2 linked regions of the Methylobacterium mesophilicum SR1.6/6 genome follow. The protein of the gene in region 1 interacts with the protein of each later gene in a pairwise test. Links are inferred from orthologs where the notes say so. Each region holds a gene or a part of one and is shown on either strand. Other genes may lie near its edges.

What was found.
Region 2: the proteins of rplA (region 1) and thrS interact in binary tests that used the Escherichia coli proteins (3 or more experiments, as listed by UniProt). The link is inferred for Methylobacterium mesophilicum SR1.6/6 from one-to-one orthologs.

The regions. Positions count from the first base shown.
Region 1 is NZ_CP043538.1:5,344,692-5,347,832, forward strand. The notes cover bases 92-2,917. They hold rplA (50S ribosomal protein L1), read left to right. Parts: upstream 92-1,068; coding sequence 1,069-1,767; downstream 1,768-2,917. Other genes in these bases: nusG (transcription termination/antitermination protein NusG), read left to right, coding at 92-387; rplK (50S ribosomal protein L11), read left to right, coding at 608-1,057; MMSR116_RS25295 (B12-binding domain-containing radical SAM protein), read left to right, coding at 1,999-2,917. In the rest of the region: more of nusG, read left to right, coding at 1-91; more of MMSR116_RS25295, read left to right, coding at 2,918-3,141. UniProt on the Escherichia coli protein: One of the primary rRNA binding proteins, it binds very close to the 3'-end of the 23S rRNA. Forms part of the L1 stalk. It is often not seen in high-resolution crystal structures, but can be seen in cryo_EM and 3D reconstruction models.
Region 2 is NZ_CP043538.1:5,508,424-5,511,674, forward strand. The notes cover bases 270-3,205. They hold thrS (threonine--tRNA ligase), read left to right. Parts: upstream 270-691; coding sequence 692-2,719; downstream 2,720-3,205. Other genes in these bases: MMSR116_RS26030 (hypothetical protein), read left to right, coding at 2,827-3,120; MMSR116_RS26035 (hypothetical protein), read right to left, coding at 3,177-3,205. Also shown: more of MMSR116_RS26035, read right to left, coding at 3,206-3,251. UniProt on the Escherichia coli protein: Catalyzes the attachment of threonine to tRNA(Thr) in a two-step reaction: L-threonine is first activated by ATP to form Thr-AMP and then transferred to the acceptor end of tRNA(Thr). The rate-limiting step is amino acid activation in the presence of tRNA.

The sequences.
Region 1 (3,141 bases):
CGCGGCCGGAAGGTCGATGCCGAGCGCAAGTTCTTCCCCGGCTACGTGCTGGTGAAGTGCGATCTCACCGACGAGGTCTACCACCTCATCAAGAACACCCCGAAGGTCACGGGCTTCCTCGGGGCCGACAAGTCGAAGCCGGTGCCGATTCCCGACGCCGAGGCCGAGCGGATCAAGGGCCAGGTCGCCGAGGGCGTCGACCGGCCCAAGCCCTCGATCTCCTTCGAGATCGGCGAGACCGTCCGGGTCTCGGACGGTCCGTTCGCCAGCTTCAACGGCACCGTCGAGGAGATCGACGAGGCCCGTTCCCGCCTGAAGGTGGCCGTGTCGATCTTCGGCCGTGCCACACCGGTGGAACTGGAATACGCCCAGGTCGAGAAGGCCTGATCGTAGAGCGAATAGGGAGTAGCGAATAGCGAGTACGGGTACAGGCGCCCCGCCGGGCTGACCGCCCTATTCGCTATTCGCTACTCCCTATTCGCCAAACCCCCGCGGGAGACCCGCCCGGCCTCGCCTCCGGGATCAACGGCTCGCACCGCGACCTGCAACCGTCCGACCCGCCGCGCTTCAGGCCGCACGGGGGCGGATCCTCATTGGGAGCAGTCCCATGGCGAAGAAGATCACGGGCTACGTGAAGCTTCAGGTCCCGGCCGGCGCGGCGAACCCGTCGCCGCCGATCGGTCCCGCGCTCGGTCAGCGCGGCCTCAACATCATGGAATTCTGCAAGGCCTTCAACGCGAAGACCGCGCAGATGGAGAAGGGCACCCCGATCCCGGTGATCATCACCGCGTATCAGGACCGCTCCTTCACCTTCGAGATGAAGCAGCCTCCGGTCACCTTCTTCCTGAAGAAGGCCGTCGGCCTGAAGCTCGGCAAGAAGCCGGCCTCCGGCTCCAAGACACCGGGCAAGGGCCCGACCGTCGGCAAGATCACCGAGGCGCAGCTCCGCGAGATCGCCGAGAAGAAGATGCCTGACCTCAACTGCGACACGGTCGAGTCGGCCGTCGCGATGATCCGTGGCTCCGCGCGGGCCATGGGCCTCGAAGTCGTCGCGTAAGGGAGGGCAGCATGGCTAAGGAAGGCAAGCGCATCCGCGCCGCCCGCGAGGGCATCGAGGTTACCAAGCTTTATCCCCTCGACGAGGCGATCAAGCTGGTGAAGGAGCGGGCGACCGCGAAGTTCGACGAGACCGTCGAGGTCTCGATGAACCTCGGCGTCGATCCCCGTCACGCCGACCAGATGGTCCGCGGCGTCTGCAACCTGCCGAACGGCTCCGGCCGGACGGTGCGGGTCGCGGTCTTCGCCCGCGGCGCCAAGGCGGACGACGCCAAGGCAGCGGGTGCCGACATCGTCGGCGCCGAAGATCTCCTGGAGATCGTGCAGGGCGGCAAGATCGAGTTCGACCGCTGCATTGCGACCCCCGACATGATGCCGCTGGTCGGCCGTCTCGGTAAGGTGCTGGGCCCGCGCGGCCTGATGCCGAACCCGAAGGTCGGTACCGTCACCATGGACGTGAAGGGTGCGGTGGCCGGCGCCAAGGGCGGCTCGGTGGAGTTCCGCGTCGAGAAGGCCGGCATCGTCCATGCCGGCGTCGGCAAGGTCTCGTTCGACGCCGACAAGCTCGTCGAGAACATCAAAGCGTTTGCGGACGCGGTCGCCAAGGCCAAGCCCGCGGGCGCCAAAGGCACCTACGTCCAGCGCATCGCCGTCACCTCGACGATGGGCCCGGGCGTGAAGGTCGAGCCGAGCACGGTTCTGACCGCCTGAGCTAAGGCGAAGCCTCCACGCTGCGGAGCGCCCGGCCGGAAACGGCCGGGCGTTTTGCTTTGCGGGGGCGAGGGTGGAGCGAATTTCCGACGTCGACATGTTGGCGAGCCGGCGGAATGCGACCTGGGACCCAGCACAGAAATCGCCGCGACAGCTTCACCACGCTCCCTCACGCCATTCTTAACCGCCGAGGGGGGCGCCAACGCGCATGGCTGTGCTAAATAGGCCGCCATGCGATGCACCCTGACGGTCACCTCCAAGCGACGCATCCTGTGCGTCTTTCCCGCCTACACACCGTCCTTCGGGACATTCTCACATGCCTACCCGCTGATGGGCGGGGTGAAGGCGTTCATGCCGCCGCAGGGGCTGCTGCTGATCGCGGCCTATATGCCGGAGGCTTGGGAATGCCGGTTCATCGATGAGAATATCCGCCGCGCCGGTCCGGTCGACTTCGCCTGGGCGGACGCGGTGTTCGTCTCCGGCATGCACATCCAGGAGCCGCAGATCCACGACATCCGCGACCGCGCTCGCGCCGCCGGCAAGGTCACGGTGCTGGGCGGTCCCTCGGTCTCGGGCGCACCGGAGAAGTACGGCGATTTCGACTACCTGCACATCGGCGAAATCGGTGACGCCACCGACCAGCTCGTCGCGCGCCTCGATGCCGACCTGACTCCCCCGCCTGCGCAGGTGGTGCTGGAGACGAAGGACCGCCTCGCGCTCGCGGACTTCCCGGCCCCGGCCTACGAGCAAGCACCGCTCAAGCGATACCTGATCGGCTCGCTGCAATTCTCCTCGGGCTGCCCCTATCGCTGCGAGTTCTGCGACATTCCCCAGCTCTACGGCCGCCAGCCGCGTCTGAAGAGCCCCGAGCAGATGTGCGCCGAGCTCGACGCCATCGTCAGCCAGCCGGGCCATCCGGCAGTGGTCTACTTCGTCGACGACAACTTCATCGGCAACCGCAAGGCGACGCGCGAGATGCTGCCGCATCTCGTGGCTTGGCAGAAGAAGAACAACTACCCGCTTCAGTTCGCCTGCGAGGCGACGCTGAACATGGCCAAGCAGCCCGAGATCCTCGAGCTGATGCGGCAGGCGAACTTCATGACGGTGTTTGTCGGAATCGAGACCCCGGAGGCGGACGCCCTCAAGGGTATCGACAAGACCCACAACGCCGCCGTGCCGATGTACGAGGCGATCGAGACCCTCAATTCCTACGGGCTGGAGGTCACCTCAGGCATCATCCTGGGTCTCGATTCCGACACCGACAAGTCCGAGCAGAACCTGATCGATTTCATCGATCGCTCGGCGATCCCCGTGCTGACGATCAACCTGCTGCAGGCTCTGCCCAAGACCCCGCTCTGGGACCGGCTGGAGCGC
Region 2 (3,251 bases), 160 kb from region 1 along the record:
CCGCACCTGCCCGCGGCGCTTCGGGAGCGATCCTGTGGCGTCCTTCGCGGGGCCCGTCCGGTGGCTGACCGGGCGGGTCCGCGGGCGGGGCGGTGCCCGCGTCGGTGGCTCTCAGCCGCCATCGCCCCGGGCGGCGGACCGGCACGGGGCGTGTCTCGGAGGCGGGCGTGAGACCGGGCGGCCCTTGGCCCGGCGGGGTGAGGAAATGCCCCCGCGCCGACCCGCCTCTGGGCGTGCCCGAAGCCCCCTGCGGACCCGCCCACTACGAGGCGGGGGACGGCTGGAAGGCCACGGCGCTGAAGGGCGGGTTCCGGAGGTGCGTGCACCTCGTCCGAGACCGCCGGCAGCGAGGCGCAGGACCGGGACGTCGGCAAGACACCGCGACGAGAAAGACGGCCGCGATCGGGGGCGATGCCCGGCCGCTGCCGCGGGCGCCGCGGGGATCGGATCCCGCGCGTACACGGCCGACACCTGGGTTCCCGCGGCGTCCCGCGTCCCGCGTGTTGCTTCCTGGGCCATGCCCCCGGCGCCGAACGGCGGGTGGGGACGATGGCGCGCATTTGCGCGAGGGCGCGGGGCGACCACGCGCCGGGCTCGGTTCCCTCTCCGAAAAAATCGGTCTACACGGCCGCTCCCCTGAAGACGCTTACCTGCCCCGTATGCAGGACTGAGCCTGGAGACGCTTGAAGCCATGCCGATTCTCACCTTTCCCGACGGCAACACGCGGGAGGTCGCCGCCGGCACGTCCGGCCGCAGCGTCGTCGAGGGCATCGCCAAGTCGCTGGCCAAGCGCACCGTCGCCATGGCGCTGGACGGAACGGTTGCCGATCTCGACGACCCGATCGCGCGCGACGCGCGCATCGAGTTTCTGGACCGCACCGATCCCCGCAGCCTGGAGCTGATCCGGCACGATTGCGCGCACGTCCTCGCCGAGGCGGTTCAGTCGCTCTGGCCGGACACGCAGGTCACGATCGGCCCGGTGATCGAGAACGGTTTCTACTACGATTTCTATCGCGAGACCCCGTTCACACCGGACGATTTCCCGGCCATCGAGGCGAAGATGCGCGAGATCATCTCGCGCGATGCGCCCTTCACCAAAGAAGTCTGGAAGCGCGAGGACGTGCGGGCCCTGTTCGCCGACAAGCAGGAAGCCTTCAAGGTCGAGCTGGTCGACGCGATCCCCCCGGGCGAGGACCTCAAGATCTACCGCCAGGGCGACTGGTTCGATCTCTGCCGCGGCCCGCACATGACCTCGACCGCCAAGGTCGGCACCGCCTTCAAGCTGATGAAGGTCGCGGGTGCCTATTGGCGCGGTGATTCGAACAACCCGATGCTGACCCGCATCTACGGGACGGCCTGGGCGAACCAGGCCGATCTCGACGGCTACCTGCACCGGCTGGAGGAGGCCGAGCGCCGCGACCACCGCCGGCTCGGCCGCGAGATGGACCTGTTCCACTTCCAGGAGGAGGGGCCGGGCGTCGTCTTCTGGCACGCCAAGGGCTGGACGATCTTCCAGGAACTCATCGCCTACATGCGTCGGCGCCTGCGCGGCGACTACGCCGAGGTCAACGCCCCGCAGATCCTCGACAAGGCGCTGTGGGAGACCTCCGGCCACTGGGGCTGGTACCGGGAGAACATGTTCGCCGCGCAGTCGGCGGGCGAGGAGGCCGAGGACAAGCGCTGGTTCGCTCTCAAGCCGATGAACTGTCCGGGCCACGTGCAGATCTTCAAGCACGGGCTGAAATCCTACCGGGACCTGCCCCTGCGCATGGCCGAGTTCGGCGTGGTCCACCGCTACGAGCCGTCCGGCGCGATGCACGGGCTGATGCGGGTGCGCGGCTTCACGCAGGACGACGCCCACATCTTCTGCACCGAGGACCAGCTCGCCGACGAGTGCCTGAAGATCAACGACCTGATCCTCTCCACCTACGCGGATTTCGGCTTCGACCAGATCGTCGTGAAGCTCTCGACGCGGCCCGAGAAGCGCGTCGGCTCCGACGCCCTGTGGGACCACGCCGAGGCGGTGATGACCCGGGTGCTGGCGCAGATCGAGGAACAGTCGGGCGGACGGATCAAGACCGCCGTCAATCCGGGGGAGGGGGCGTTCTACGGCCCGAAATTCGAGTACGTGCTCCGCGACGCTATCGGCCGCGACTGGCAGTGCGGGACCACGCAGGTGGACTTCAACCTGCCGGAGCGGTTCGGCGCCTTCTACATCGATGCCGACGGCGCCCGGAAGCCGCCCGTGATGGTCCACCGGGCGATCTGCGGCTCGATGGAGCGCTTCACCGGCATCCTGATCGAGCACTTCGCCGGGCACTTCCCGCTCTGGCTCGCGCCGGTGCAGGTGGTGGTGGCGACGATCACCGGCGAGGCCGATCCCTACGCCCGCGACGTGGTGCGCGCCCTGGAGCGGGCCGGGCTGCGGGTCGAGGCCGATCTGCGCAACGAGAAGATCAACTACAAGGTCCGCGAGCACTCGCTGGCCAAGGTGCCGGTGCTGCTGGCGCTCGGCCGCCGCGAGGCGGAGGAGCGGACGGTCTCGATCCGTCGGCTCGGCAGCCAGCAGACCCGGACGCTGCCGCTGACCGAGGCCGTGGCGGCCTTCGTCGAGGAGGCGACGGCCCCGGATGTCCGCCGTGCCGAGGCGGTGGCCGCGGCGGTCCCGACGAGCGGCACCGTGCTCGACGGCCATCACGACCCGGACGACACGCCCTGACGGGAGGCGGCATCCCGGTCGGAGGGCGGCGCCGGGCCGTGCCGCGGTGCTCACCCACATCCTCACCGGGGACGAAGCCGAACCGATGGGAAACGCTCGAGGGATCCATGACCCGCCTCGTCTCCGTCCTCGTGCTGATCGCCTTCGCCCCCGCCGCCCTGGCGCAGGAGCGGGTGACCACGCGCAGCCTCACCTGCGCGGCGCTGCAGGCCCGCGTCGCGCAGGCGCGCAACTTGGTCCTGGCGACCAGCGAGACGGCCTACGAGACCGTCCACCTGGATTCGGGCTCATGCCGGATCGACGAGACGGCGGCCCCGGCTTTCGAGCCCACCGCGGACGTGCCGTCCTGCATGGCCGGCTGGCGCTGCCGGCAGCGGAACAGCGACAGCGGCCCGCGCTGAGAAGCATTGCGGCCGCCGACGCGCGGACGGGACGGGGCAGCGGCGCCGACGCCGCTTCAGCGCGCCTTCTCGTGCTCCGCGAGACCGACCGCCTTGTAATCGTAGCTCGGGTAGAACTCGGTTCGGTAGGC